3 regions of the Streptomyces kordofanensis genome follow, and region 1 is predicted to be linked to each of the others. Evidence: riboswitches for the same ligand, from Rfam matches in the RefSeq annotation. Region 1 holds a riboswitch; each other region holds the start of a gene.
What was found. Region 1 has a riboswitch for cyclic di-AMP ahead of LUW75_RS01940 (M23 family metallopeptidase). Riboswitches for the same ligand answer to the same signal wherever they lie in the genome.
Positions count from the first base shown of each region.

Region 2: it holds a riboswitch for cyclic di-AMP, as region 1 does, so the genes downstream of both, LUW75_RS13255 (M23 family metallopeptidase) here and LUW75_RS01940 (M23 family metallopeptidase) in region 1, are expected to answer to the same signal.
Region 3: it holds a riboswitch for cyclic di-AMP, as region 1 does, so the genes downstream of both, LUW75_RS22980 (transglycosylase SLT domain-containing protein) here and LUW75_RS01940 (M23 family metallopeptidase) in region 1, are expected to answer to the same signal.

Region 1 is NZ_CP094264.1:420,053-424,735, reverse strand. It holds gene LUW75_RS01960 (aspartate aminotransferase family protein) at 1-235, shown strand, start outside; gene LUW75_RS01955 (XRE family transcriptional regulator) at 294-905, shown strand; gene LUW75_RS01950 (DUF6126 family protein) at 925-1,080, shown strand; gene LUW75_RS01945 (tyrosine-protein phosphatase) at 1,105-1,917, opposite strand; cyclic di-AMP (ydaO/yuaA leader) riboswitch at 2,468-2,627, shown strand; gene LUW75_RS01940 (M23 family metallopeptidase) at 2,632-3,537, shown strand; gene LUW75_RS01935 (TetR/AcrR family transcriptional regulator) at 3,818-4,411, opposite strand.
Region 2 is NZ_CP094264.1:2,870,639-2,875,321, forward strand. It holds gene LUW75_RS13225 (DEAD/DEAH box helicase) at 1-486, shown strand, start outside; tRNA gene LUW75_RS13230 (tRNA-Lys) at 641-716, shown strand; gene LUW75_RS13235 (PRC-barrel domain-containing protein) at 1,012-1,368, shown strand; gene LUW75_RS13240 (hypothetical protein) at 1,399-1,569, shown strand; gene LUW75_RS13245 (DUF5994 family protein) at 1,582-2,070, opposite strand; tRNA gene LUW75_RS13250 (tRNA-Met) at 2,342-2,415, shown strand; cyclic di-AMP (ydaO/yuaA leader) riboswitch at 2,737-2,872, shown strand; partial or broken gene LUW75_RS13255 (M23 family metallopeptidase) at 2,885-3,951, shown strand; gene LUW75_RS13260 (PrsW family intramembrane metalloprotease) at 4,311-4,683, opposite strand, start outside.
Region 3 is NZ_CP094264.1:5,051,663-5,056,345, forward strand. It holds gene LUW75_RS22970 (DUF2267 domain-containing protein) at 1-386, shown strand, start outside; gene LUW75_RS22975 (vanadium-dependent haloperoxidase) at 825-1,568, opposite strand; cyclic di-AMP (ydaO/yuaA leader) riboswitch at 2,521-2,671, shown strand; partial or broken gene LUW75_RS22980 (transglycosylase SLT domain-containing protein) at 2,676-3,462, shown strand; gene LUW75_RS22985 (SpoIIE family protein phosphatase) at 3,589-4,683, opposite strand, start outside.

The sequences.
Region 1 (4,683 bases):
GCTCTTCGCACAGATGGTCGTCGTGCCGCTGCTGCAGCGGCACCGGATCCTCACCCAGGTCTCCGGCGACCGCCTCGAAGTGATCAAACTGATCCCGCCGCTGATCATCGGAGAGGAGGACGTCGACCGGTTCGTCACCGCGTTCACCGCCGTGATGGACGAGGCGCACAGCGGCGGTGGACTGGTCTGGGACTTCGGCCGCACCCTGGTCAGGCAGGCCGTCCTCAACCGCTGATTCTTGCCTCCGGGGCAAGAGATTTGCCTCAGAGGAAAATCGCTGGCGCAATGGTCCCATGACGACCCTCGAAGGGGAGCCGGCCGAAGGCGTGCCGGACGTCGCGCCCCGGTTGCGCGCCCTGCGCCGCCGCAGGGGCCTGACCCTGGAGGCGGCCGCCCGGCGCGCCGGGCTCTCCCCGGCACACCTGTCCCGTCTGGAGACCGGTCGGCGCCAGCCCTCGCTGCCGATGCTGCTCGGGCTCGCCCGCACCTACGGTACGACGGTGTCCGAGCTGCTCGGCGAGGCGGCCCCCGCCGCGGACCCGGTCGTCCGCGCCGGCCGGGCCGAACCCGTGGAGGCCGGCGGCTGGACGTACTACCAGGCGGGCGCGGCCAACCGGGCCATGCAGGCGCTGCGCGTCGAGGTCCCGTACACCGGGCTGCGCGACGTGGTCCGGGTCCACCCGGGCGAGGAGTGGCTGTACGTGCTCGCCGGGCGCGTGCGGCTGGCGCTCGGCGACGCCGTGCACGTCCTCGACCCCGGTGACAGCGCCCACTTCGACTCGCTCACCCCGCACCGGATCGCCGCGGCCACCCGCGGCGGGGCCGAGCTGCTGTTCGTCCACACCCTCGTGCAGAGCCCCGCCGCCGACCTCTGCCTCGGCGACGTCACCGCCCAGCGACACTGAGACGACCGAGAGGTACACCATGCCCGAGCCGGAGAACCCGAACCCCATCCCCAGCACCCAGGAGCGGTGGATCAACCGCAACCTCGTGATACGGCTGTTCGCCTACCTGGTCGCGGGCCACCTCTTCGCGGCCTTCCTCTACCTGCTGTTCATGCTGGGCGGCCAGAACCGGTAGCCCCGCCCGGTCCGTCCCGCGGGCTCAGCCGTCGAGCAGGCGCTCGCGCAGCCGGTCGCGGGTCGGGCCGCTCAAGCCGAGCCCGTCGGAGAGGTACCGCTCGGTGGAGCCCCAGGTCTCCTCGATCGCCGCGTACGCCGTGTGCAGGTACTCGGCGCGCGCGTCGAACAGCGGGGCGAGCAACTCCATCACCTGCGGGGACGTCCCGTCGGGCGACGGGTCGGCGCGGCGGACCCGGTACCGGCGGTGCGGGTCGTTCGACTTCAGGTAGTCCGCCTCGATGGCCCCGCGTTCCACGCCGACCGCCATCAGCACCACCGCCACGGACAGCCCCGCGCGGTCCTTGCCCGCCGCGCAGTGCATCAGCGCGGGCATGTTGTCCTCGGCGAGGGCGTGCAGCACCCGGCTGTGCTCGGCGGTGCGCCCGGTGACGATGGAGCGGTACGCGGCCCGCATCCGCGCCGCCGCCCTGCCGTCGCCGAGGAGGTCCCGCAGCTGGTCCAGGTCGCCGTTGCGGACCATCGTCCAGAACTCGGCGCCGTCGGCCGGGTCGCTCAGCGGGATGTTGACGTTCCGCACACCGGGGAGCTCCACGTCCGGGCCTTCCAGCGCCTGGTCGGCGGCGTTGCGGAAGTCGAAGACGGTGTGCAGGCCGAGCGAGGCCAGGAACGCCGCGTCCTCTCCGGTGGCGTGGGCGAGGTGCCCGCTGCGGAACAGCTTCCCGGGCCGCACGCGGAGCCCGTCCACGGTCGGGAGCCCACCCACGTCACGGAAGTTGCGGACCCCCGTCAGCTCCGGCTCGGCGGTCGACGGGAAGGGCGGCAACTGCTGCGTCACGGGAGCTCCTCCGTGTCCGGGGTCGGCGACGGCCGCCGACGAGGTGGCGGTCCGACGATACGACACGGCCTCCCCGGGCGAGGCGTCCCGACGCGTCGCGGGCGCTCGGCGCCGGTGCGTCGATGCGCGCGAAGGCCGGAGCCATTCGTCGGCATCTGCCCGGATCACCCTCTTCCGGCAGGGGCTGTGGGGGTGGGTTCGATGCGGCGCCCCTCCTCGCCCGCCCCGCCGGGCGACTGGCCACCTGAAGAGGCTTAACAGGGCTTCTGTCCGTATTGGCGTGATGTGCCATAACACATCCCGAAAGAAGGGGAGATGGGGATCGTCGCGTGAGGAGCGTCATAAAAGTGACGGATCGTGTCCGTCGCCGCCGCTCAAAAGCCCTGCACCACACGGGAACCCATGATCCGCAATCCACGGAGGGTGACCGGAATTCTCCGGGGAATTCCCCGGCGTGAATGCAAGGGGGCAACCATCCCCTTGTTCCCGTCGTCCCCACTCGTTTACGGTCCCGTTCCAGCCGGGCGGATCGCCGAATCCTGCCGCCGCCCCGGAATTCGCACCCATCCACGTGTGGCAGGAGCGGGGGAACCAGGTAGTCCGCCGAACGGGAATTCCCGGACGGCTCGGGGTGAAGTCGCGCCACCCGCGCGACCGGGCATCTCCAGCCCGAACCCGACAGCTCACCTCGCAGGCGCCGGAGAGGAATTCGCCATGTCCGCCAAGGGCAAGCACCGCCGCACCAAGACCAGCCCGCTCACGCGCGGTTTCGTCGCCGCCGGAACGGGTGGCGCCGCCATCGCCCTCCCGCTCCTCGGCGCGACCGGCGCGCACGCCGCCGCTCCCGCCGCGGCGCCGGCCGCCCCCGCGCAGGCGGCCGTCGCCGAGACCGCCAAGCCCGCGCCGCGCGTCCACACCGTCGTCGCCGGCGACTACCTGGCGAAGATCGCCCACGACAAGAACGTCAGGGGCGGCTGGAAGAAGCTGTACGCCGACAACCGCGAGGTCATCGGCGACGACCCGGCGCTCATCCACCCGGGCATGAGGCTCACCCTCGGCGCCAAGGGCGCCAAGGGCGCCGTGAAGGCCGACGAGGCCCGCGGCGAGCGCGCCTCCCGGTCCGCCGGCCAGACCCGGACGCCCGCCGAGACGAAGCCCGAGGCGAAGCCCGAGCCGCAGGCCCCGGCCCAGCCCGAGGCCCCCGCGCAGAACGGGTCCGGTTTCACCGCCCCGGTCTCCGCCGGCGTCACCACCCCCTACCGCGCCTCCGGCGCCATGTGGTCCTCCGGCTACCACACCGGTGTCGACTTCGCCGCCTCCTCGGGCAGCACCGTCAAGGCCGTCGGCCCGGGCACCGTCGTCTCCGCCGGCTGGAGCGGCGCGTACGGCAACGAGGTCGTCATCAAGCACGAGGACGGCAACTACTCGCAGTACGCCCACCTGTCCTCCCTCTCCGTCTCCGCCGGCCAGACCGTCGGCGGCGGCCAGCAGATCGGCCTGTCCGGCTCCACCGGCAACTCGACCGGCCCGCACCTGCACTTCGAGATCCGCACCAGCCCCTCCTACGGCTCGGACGTCGACCCGCTGGCCTACCTCCGCGGCCACGGCGTCAGCATCTGACGCACGCACACGTACGCCGCCCGGCACCCCGGGGTGCCGGGCGGCGGCGCGGTCGCGGAGACCACGCCCCGGCGGACCCTCCCCACGGTCGCGCGGGCGGCGGCGCGCGGTGGACGACGCGCCGCCGGGACGGGCGACGCGGCTGCGGAGGGGGCGCCGTGATCGGGCCGTCCGACCGGCTCTCCGCCCGGCGCCCCGACCCGCCGCGGCTGCAGCGGTTCCCCCGGCACGGCCGGGACCGGACCGCCCGTGCAGCGCCCCGGACGCGCGCGGACCCGCCCTACCCGCCCCCGTCCAGCTCCCGCTCCAGGGCTTCGTCCGCCCAGCGCAGCATCGTCCTGCGGCTCATCGCCCCCGGGTACACCATCCTCCGCACGCCCAGCCCGTCCAGGAGCGCGGCCAACCGCCCCGCCGCGCCCTGCGGGTCCGGGCACGGGAACTCGCCCGCCGCGGCGCCCTGCGCGAACACCTCCGCCAGCGCGGTCCTCCACTGCCGGTCGAGCCGCGTCGCCACCTCCCGCAGCGGGCGCTCCCGGGGAGCGGCCGCCCAGCACTCGGTCCACAGCCGCCACCCCTGCATCTGCCCGCTCGGCAGGTACCAGCGCACGGCCGCCCGCAGCCGCCGCGCGGCCGGGGCCCGCCGGCCCAGGATGCGGTTCAACTCCGCCAGGTCCCCCTCCGCCGCGTAGGCGAACGCCGCCGCGACCAGCCGCTCCTTCGTGGAGAAGTGGTACAGGACCAGCGCCCCGCTCACCCCCAGCGCCGCCGCCACGTCCGCGACCCGCACCGCCGCCATGCCCCTCGCCTCGATCTGGGCGACGGTCGCCCGCAGCAGCTCCTCGCGCCGCTCGGCCGCGCCCAGCCGCACCCTCATCGTGTCACCCGCCCGTCCTCCGCTCCCTGCGCGCGACAGTATCCCGGACGGTGCCCGCCACCCCGTCCCCGCGCGGCCCCCGCCGGCGTACCGCCCGCCCGAGGGGGAGGGGGCCGGCCCCCTCCCGGAACCGCCGTGACCGGCGGCGAAGCCCCGGGGCGGCCACCCGTCCGGCTCGCCTCCCGGGTGGCGCGCGGCCCGCGCCGCGGCTCCGCTCCGGGGGTGCGGGGCCCTCGGAGCGACCGCCGTCGGGAGCCGGCGGTGGGGCGTCC
Region 2 (4,683 bases), 2.5 Mb from region 1:
CGTCGTGACGAGCGGGGTGGCGACCGGGGTGGCTTCCGCCGTGACGAGCGTCCGTCGTTCAACCGCGACCGTCGTGACGAGCGGGGTGGCGACCGGGGCGGTTTCCGCCGTGACGAGCGTCCGTCGTTCAACCGCGACCGTCGTGACGAGCGGGGTGGCGACCGGGGCGGTTTCCGCCGCGACGAGCGCCCCTCGTTCCACCGCGACCGCCGTGACGAGCGTCCGTCGTCGCACGAACGCCGTGACGAGCGTCCGTCGTTCAACCGCGATGGCCGTGACGAGCGGGGTGGCGACCGGGGCGGTTTCCGCCGCGCCGACCGCCCGTTCAACCGCGACCGCCGCGACGACCGCCCGGCCGGCGGCCACCGCGCGGGCGGCCACGACCGTCCGTACGGCCGCCGCGACGACCGCCCCGCGGGCGGCCACCGGGGCTCCGGCTCCTTCGGCCGACGCGACGACAAGCCGCGCTGGAAGCGCAACGGCTGACGCTCCGTAGGTCCCCTCGGACGGGCCCGCACGCGACCTCCGGGCGCCGCGTGCGGGCCCGCCCGCCTTCCGGGACGGACCGGAAGCGGGTGTTGTGCCGATACCCGATCGGCTCACGCCCCCGGGCGGGCTATGCTCGGGGACGACCCGTCGAGGGCCCTTAGCTCAATTGGCAGAGCAGCGGACTTTTAATCCGTTGGTTGTGGGTTCGAGTCCCACAGGGCCTACCAGACCGAAAGCCCCGCGGGGCTTCGACCGGCGTTCCACGCCCCGGCCGCCTCCACAGCGGCCGGGGCGCTCGTGCGTCCGGCCCCCTCCCGTGGCCGTGGCGCGGTGCACGGGCGGTCGAACCGGTGTCCGCGTAGAGCCCGGGCCGGCGGGAGGAGCGCCGGCCGGCCGGGTCCGTGTGGCGCCCGGAGGCGGGCCGGGGCAGGCTGGGGGGACGGGGGCGGGCACGGCGCCGTGCCGCTGTCGGCCGGTGGAGCGGCTCCGCCCGGAAGCCCGCCCGACCAGGGAGCGGACCGCATGATCCATCCAGCAGGCGTCAGGGAGTGGCGGCACCAGGACGTCGTGGACCCGAAGGGGCACGAGATCGGTGTGCTGGAGGCGGTCTACGTGAGCACCGCCACGGACGAGCCGGCCATGGCCACCGTCCGCACGGGGCTGCCCACCCGCCGGCGCCCGGTGTTCGTCCCGCTCGACGACGCGACCGTCGGACCGGACTACGTCAGGGTGCCGTACGACGAGGGCACGGTCCGCAAGGCTCCCGCCATCGGGACCGACGACGTGCTCGCCGCCGAGGACGAACAGGCCGTCTTCCACCACTACGGCATGGCCTACCGGCCCGGCGCCGCCGGCGAGCGGCGGCTCGCCCGCCGCTGAACCGTCCCGTCACACGGAGGAGCCCCCGGAATGGCGATCTTCTTGTTCTTCGTCCTCCTGGCCGTCGTGCTCGGCCTCGTCGGCGTCGCTGTCGAGGGCATGACATACCTTCTGGTCGTCGGCGCCGTCGTCCTCGTGGTGGACCTGGTCTTCCTCGGCGCCCACCTCTCCCGGCGCACCGGGAGGCGCTCGGTGCGGTAGGCGTCCCGCGGGTCAGTGCCGCGTCCCCGTCCTCCCACCGGCACCGGTGTCGACGAGGATCTGCCGGGCCTGTGCGACGTTGTCCGCCCGGACGGCCTGCGCCATCGCGGCGCGCGCCGCCTCCAGGGGGGTGTCCGGCGGCACGACGAGCAGCGAGAAGTGGTCCCCCTCGCCACGGGTGATCAGGACGGTGTCGTCACCCACGGGGAACGAGGTGATGTGCACCACCCGGTCGTCGATGACCAGGCGGACCGGCAGCCCGTCCCAGGCGGCGGCGTCCAGACCGACGCGGGCGATCGGCCCCAGGTGCTCGGCCAGGGCGCTGATCAGGGCGGGCAGCTCCTCCGTGATGTCACGGGAGCGCGGCCACCACGCTCCGTCGAGGACGCCTTCGCGGGAGCCCGTCGTCTCCAGCCGCAGGAGCGCCGTGCCGGGTCCCACCGCCTCGTGACCGGTGTACGGGAGGTGCCCGGGGGCGGTGGGTGTGTCGAAGTCGGCCATGCTGATGTCCGCCTGTCTGCGGGATCCGGTCCCCGTGGCGAACCGGACGTTCACCTTCCTCCCACCGTACTCCGCTCCGCGGGCCCGGTCGCCCGTCCGCCCGGCCACCCGGGGCCGGGCGGACGGGCGGGGGGCCGCCCCGGAGGTCCGGTGCGCCCGGGGGGAAAGGAGGCCGGAGCCCCCCGGAGGGGCTCGTCGAGCGCCTCCCGGCCGGTGGGACGGGGAATTGGTAAACGGTCTCTCCGGGATGGCGTAAGGTGGTGTTCACCGACGCGGGGTGGAGCAGCTCGGTAGCTCGCTGGGCTCATAACCCAGAGGTCGCAGGTTCAAATCCTGTCCCCGCTACTGAAACCGAGGGCCCGGTGCACAGCACCGGGCCCTCGGCGTGTCGACGCGGCGGTGCGTTCGGCCCGATATGTACGGTGTGTCACCGCAAGGCCGCGCTGTGCCACGTCGATTGACGCACCGTCAGGAGAACGGCGGGGGCTTTTCGGAAGTCGTGCTCCGCGAGGGTTGGTTCTTTTGCCGCCGGTTGTCCTTCTACGGGGCTTTGTTCCGGTGTGAATCGGGTCAGTTGCCCGAAGGAACGGCTTGGAATGCGGACCTCGCTTCTATTAACGTTCGATAACGCAGCGCGGTCGCGTCAGCCGCCGCAAGAGGTGGCACCGTGCGCATGCGCCGAATCCCGCGAGGGAACCGGGGAACCACCGCACCTGGGGTGAATCGGGCCTTCACCGGCTCGTAGGAGACCTTCCTGCTCCGAACCCGTCAGCTAACCCGGTAGGCGGAGAAGGAAGGAAAGGAGCGCGCCCCCGTGGCGTCCAACAAGCCTGCCTCCGAGGCCCCCTTCGGCCCGTACGGCACGATCGGTCACCCCACCGCTCCGGGAACCCCGGGCACCGCCGCGCCCGCGGCCGCCTCGGAGTGGAACCCGACCGAGGACACCGTCCGCCCCGTCCGGGGACGGCACCGCGTGGTCAAGCAGCGCGGCGGCCTCGCCCGCAGCTCCACCGTCCTCGGGGTCGGCGTCATCGCCGCCGTCGGTGCGGGCGGCATGGCCACCGCGCACGACAAGCCCCGCGTCGCGATCTCCCTCCCGGACGTGGGCCTCCCCGACGCCTCCTCGCTCCCCGGCGTCGGCGCGCTCGTCGACGGCGACGCGGACGACGCGCCCGACGAGGCCCCGGCCCCCGCCGGTCCCACCGTGCTCACGCCGTCCCCGGGAACGGCCCCGCCGGTGCCGACGCGGGCGAGACACTGCGGGCGCGCATCCTCCAGCAGGCCGAGCAGCAGCAGGCGTCCGCCGAGGCCGTGGTCCGCGCCGCCGCCGAGGAGGAGGCCGCGGAGGAGGCCGCGGAGAAGGCCGCCGCCCGGCAGGCCGCCGCCGCGGCCGAGGCGAAGGCCGCGGCGGCGGAGCGCAGGCGGGCCGAGGCGGAGGCCGCCGCGAAGGCCGAGGCCGGGCGCCTGGCCGAACTCGCCGCGAGCTACGCCCTGCCGACCTCCTCCTACACGATCACCTCCACGTACGGCCAGGCCGGCTCCATGTGGTCCTCCGGCTACCACACCGGCCTCGACCTGGCCGCCCCCACCGGCACCCCGGCCAACGCCGTCCACAGCGGCACCGTCAAGTCGGCCGGCTGGTCCGGCGCGTACGGCTACCGCGTCGTGCTGGAGCTGGAGGACGGCACCGAGGTCTGGTACTGCCACCTCTCCTCGATGACCGTCGGCGCCGGGCAGACCGTCGGCACCGGCGACACGATCGGCCGCGTCGGCGCCACCGGCAACGTCACCGGACCGCACCTCCACCTGGAGGTCCACACCGCCTCCGGTGACGGCGTCGACCCGCTGGCCTGGCTGCGCGGCAAGGGCCTCACCGTCTGACGCCCGGCGGCGCCCCGTCCGCCCCGGGCGAGTCCCGGCGCGCCTCACAGCGGGGCCGGACCCGGGGCGCTCCCCGGCGACGGTTCCCCGTGGTCCCGCAGGACCCTCCGGTTCTGGGGACGCCCTCCGGCACCGGTGGCGGGCCCCCGCCCGGGGCACCGATCCGCCCTTCCGGCCGTCCGCGGTCCGGCGCCCGCACCCTTCCGGCGGCCCCCGGGCACCGGACCGCGGTCCTCCGGCCGTCCGCGGTCCGGTATCCGCGGCCTCCCGGCCGTCCGGTGCCCGCCGCCCGCGGGCGGCCCGCCCGGACGGCCGGTGCCGGGGGCCGGGCGGCGCGGCCCGCCCGGCCCCGCACCGTCTCACCGGCGGTACGGGTTGTAGCCCGCGTAGTCGCGGTGCGGCGGCGGCGTCCACGCCCGGCCCGTCGCGCGCGCGGCGAACGTCAGGGCCGGGGCGGCCACCTCCTTCCGCTGCCACATGTGGTGCAGCAGCTCCTGCTCCCGCGCCGTGAAGTCCCGGTCGGCCGACCCCCGCCGCGCCCGGTGCCGCAGGAACGCCAGGGAGGTCGCGAACGCCTCGTACTCGCCCACCGACCGCGCCGCCGCCGGGCCGAACGCGCGCGCCGCGTAGGACCGCGCCAGGCTCCGCGCCCGCATCGACGACAGCGCGAGCGGCTCGTCCGCGGACAGCCAGCCGGCCGCGGCGTACGCGGGCAGCTCGCCGCACACCGTC
Region 3 (4,683 bases), 4.6 Mb from region 1:
AACTCGTGGACCGCATCCGCACCGCCGGCCGCTACGACTCCGACGCGGAGGCGGAACGCGTCCTGCGAGCCGTGCTGACCGTACTGGGCGGCCACGTCGTCGGCGACGAACGCTGCGAACTGGTACGGGTCCTGCCCGCCGAGGCCGGCGCCCTGCTCGCCGCCCAGGTCCCGGTCACGGAGCCCGTCACCGCGCCCGGGTTCGTCGACCGCGTCGCCCGCGCCCTCGCGCCGTTCACCCCCGCCGAGGCCCGCTGGGCCACCTCCACGGTCCTGACCGTCGTCGCCGACGAGGCGGGCGACGCCCTCACCCGGCGGATCCTCGCCGGCCTGCCCCGCGGCTACGCGCTCCTGTTCGGTCTGGCCGAACTGGCCCCCGCCGCCTGACGGTCCGTCACCGCCCGTCTCCCGCGCGGGACGTCCGGTGGGAGGCGAAGGAGGTGCTGGGGGCGCCGTGCGTACGCGGGACCGCCACCGCGGGCGCACGGCGCGGGGCGGCGGGCGGGAGAAGCGGGAGCGGGAAGGCGGGGCCGGGCGCGGACCCGGCGCCGTGTGACCACCCACCGGGTCCGCCCCACCGGATCCATCCCACCGGACTCCAGGGCCTCGCCGCCCGACCCGCCCCCGGGCCGCGCCGACCGGCGCCGCCGCCCCGGCGGGCCCGCCGGTGAGCCCGGACGCCCGGCGTGCGCCGCGTCGGCGCGGGAGCGCCGTCCGGGCCGTTTTCTGTCGGGACTCGCGGGACCCCTGGGGCCGCCGGGGCCGCCGGGGCGCGTTCGGCGGCGTGCTCCGGGGCCTCGCCGGGCGGGACGTCCCGCCCGGCGGTCAGTCGTCCAGCGGGCGGAAGTTGCGGGCGAGCGCCCAAGCGGCCACCCGCTCGCCCGTGCGGGTGCCGACCGTGTTCGCCGTGCGGGTGTGGATGCCCGCCCAGGTGCGGGCGCCCACGCAGTCGCGGTTGTAGGCGCGGGCGGAGTCGTAGTACCGGGTCTTCCCGGCGAGGACCGAGGTGATGCGCAGGTCGAGGTGGGAGTCGCCGGACAACAGCGTCAGCGTCCGGGTCAGGGCGCCGGCGGTGGTGGTGTGGCCGCTGAGGTAGTCGGGGTGCGCGGGGGTCTGGAGGAACGGCTCCCACCCGGGATCGGCCTCGGTGAGCGGGTTGCCGTCGTGGTCGGCCTCGCGGATGGCGGTGACGGGCCGCCAGGTGCCGTAGTGCAGCTTGGCGTCCCAGGCGGCGATCACGGCGTCGGCCTGGACGGTGTTCACGGCGGCGAACAGCCGGGCCGTGTCGACCAGGTCGAGGCCGTCCCGGGCGGCGCGGTCGGCGAGGGCGCCCTGCAGGTCGAGTTTGGTGAAGAACTGCGCCGTGTCGGTCTGCGAAGGGCTCCGCACCGGGCTGTCCTTCGCGCCGTACGCCTTCACCTCGTTCAGGTCGGCGGCGTACCGGGCGGATGTCAGCGCGGGCGGCGGGCCGGGGCGGAACCGGTCGGGGCGGTCGACGAGCAGCGGACGCAGCCGCGCCAGCCACGCGGCGGTGAAGGGGTGGTGCCCGGGGGGCGTGGGGCGCCACACCCCGGGGGCGGGGAGGCGCCGGGAAGGCGACCGGGGCGCCGCGGCCGTCGTCCTTCCGCAGTGCGATGACGCGTTCGGCCGCGCGACGGCCGAACGCCACGCCGGCCCTCTCCGCCGGCCCGTCGGGGACCGCGGCGAGCGAGTCGGCGTAGGCGGCCCTCAACCGGTCCTCCGTCTCCGGGAAGTAGTGCAGCAGCACGCCGTGGGCGGCGGCGGCCGCCGCCGCCGTGGACGACGCGGCGCGGGGGCCCCGCGCGTTCCAGCGGTACGGCTCGTACCGGCCCTCGATCCCGACCACCGCGTTGTACATGCCCGCCGAGACGAAGGCGTGCCAGACCGCCTCCTCCGGCGGGGTCAGGCGGCCCCCGGGGTCGATGATGTCCGCCGTCAGCCGCGCCCAGTCGGCGATGACGGAGCCGGAGGCGGCGGCAGGGGAGGAGCGCGGCGCCCGCACCGTCGGCGCGGGGACCGCCGCGACCGCCGTCAGTCCCAGCAACGCGGCCGCGGCCGCGAGGGTCCGGCGTGGTGACGGTCTCGTCTGTGTCTTTTGCATGTTTCTCCCCTGTTTAGATGGTTTTTCCCTACTTTCGACGTCCCGGCGGGCGGCGCAAGCGCCCTCGCCGCCCCGGCCGCCCCGGCCACCCGAACGGATCCGGCCGAAGGGCCGGTGCCCGTTTAGTGCGAATAAAGGCAATTGCTGAAATATTACTCATTTGCGGCGTTCGGGAAGGCGGTGCGGAGTCCGCGGGAGGGGCGCGGCCCGTGACGTCGGTCACGGCGACGGGAGGCGGAATTCCCCGTACTTCGCACCGTCAAGCGGAATTCACCGTCCCACGGGTCCGCAATGGATCACCGAAGAGAATTCCGGGTCTTGTTCCACCCGGCGGGTTTCGTTTACGGTCACCGTCATTCCGGAGGGAACGCCGAATCCTGCCGCCTTCCGGACCCCGGAACTCACATATCCGCGTCCGGCAGGAGCGGGGGAACCAGGTAAGCCGCCGATCCGGCGTCCGGAACGGCTAGGGGTGAAGTCGCGGGCGACCGCGGCCGGGCATCTCCCGCCCGAACCCGACAGCTCACCTCGCAGGCGCCGGAGAGGAACGCCCCATGCCCCCTCAGGGTAAGCACCGCCGTCCCAGGAGCAGTCGACTCAGCCGCGGACTCGCCGTCGCGGGTACCGGCGGGGCGGCCCTCGCCCTGCCCCTGACCGGCACCGTCACCGCCTCCGCCGCGCCCGGCGCGGCGCCCGCCGCGGTCGTCGCGGCGAAGCCCGCCGCCGCTTCGGCAGCCGCCGCCGAGGCCGCCAAGCCCGTGACGCACACGGTGGCCGCGGGCGACACCCTCTCCGGCGTCGCCCGCGAACACTCCGTGAGGGGCGGCTGGAAGAAGCTGTACCGGGACAACAGGAAGGTCGTCGGTGACGACCCGTCACTCATCCGGCCGGGTCTGAGGCTCACCGTCGGAGCCGAGGCGCCGGCCGCGGGGAAGACCGCCGCGAAGCGCTCCGCGCCGGCCCGCGCCGACCGCTCCGCGGCCCGTGCCGCCGTCGCCCCCCGCCGCGGCGAAGTCGTACACCGACGACCTCGACGGCTGGATCAGGGAATCGCTCGACGTCATGGCCCGGCACGGAATTCCGGGGACGTACGAGGGAATTCACCGCAACATCATGCGCGAGTCCTCCGGAAATCCCCTCGCGATCAACGGCTGGGATTCGAACGCCGCCGCCGGGACGCCCTCGAAGGGCCTCCTCCAGGTCATCGACCCCACGTTCCGCGCCTACCACGTGCCGGGTACCTCCTCGGACCCGTTCGACCCGGTCGCCAACATCACCGCCGCGTGCAACTACGCCGCCGACCGGTACGGCTCCATCGACAACGTCAACGGCCCGTACTGACCGCTCCTTCCGGGCACCGTCCGCCGGTGCCCGGAAGGAGCGCGGCCCGTCCGCCCCGGCCGGGAGGCCGGGTGGGGAGAGGGGCGCGGCACCTCCGCGGGGGAACGGCGGCCCGTCACCGGGGCGTCACCACTCCGGGTCGTCGAAGAGCGGCGGCACCTCCGGAGCCGCCGCCCCGCCCGTCGGCGGCTGCTCCGTCCACATCACCTTGCCGCCCGGCGTGTACCGGGTGCCCCACCGGCCCGCCAGCTGCGACACGAGGAACAGGCCGCGGCCGCCCTCGTCCGTGGTGGCCGCCCGCCGCAGGTGCGGGGAGGTGCTGCTGGCGTCCGAGACCTCGCAGATCAGGTTCCGGTCGCGCAGCATCCGCACGTGGATCGGTGCGGAGCCGTACCGGATCGCGTTGGTGATCAGTTCGCTGAGCACCAGCTCGGTGGTGAACCCGATCTCCCCGAGCCCCCACCGCTCCAGCTGCCGCCCGCACGCCGCCCGCACCGGCGCCACCGCCGACGGGTCGGGCGGCACGTCCCACTCGGCCACGCGGTCCCGCGGCAGCAGCCGGGTGCGGGCCACCAGCAGGGCGATGTCGTCGCGGCGGTGCGGCGGCAGCATCGCGTCGAACACCGCGCGGCAGATCTCCTCCGGTGTCCGCCCCGGCGCTCCGGTGAGCGCCTCGCGCAGCATCCGCAGCCCCGCGTCGAGGTCCCGCTCCCGGTGCTCGATCAACCCGTCCGTGTACAGCACCAGACGGCTGTCCTCGGGGAGGAACACCTCGCACGTCTCGAACGGGCCGCCCCCCAGGCCCAGCGGGGGGAACACGGGCAGGTCGGGGAAGCCCACCGACCCGTCGGGGCGTACCACGGCCGGTGCGAAGTGGCCCGCCGACGCCATGCAGCAGCCGCCCGTCACCGGGTCGTAGATGGCGTACAGGCAGGTCGCCCCGGTGATTCCGGAACCGGCGTCCTCCGCCTCCTCCTCGTCGATCCGGGACACCAGCTCGTCGAGGTGGCCCAGCAGCTCGTCCGGCGGCAGGTCGAGCGCGGAGAAGTTGTGCACCGCCGTGCGCAGCCGGCCCATCGTCGCCGCCGCGTGCAGGCCGTGCCCCACCACGTCCCCGACGACGAGCGCGACCCGCGCGCCGGACAGCGGGATCACGTCGAACCAGTCGCCGCCCACCCCGGCCTGCGCCGGGAGGTAGCGGTGCGCCGTCTCCAGCGCGTC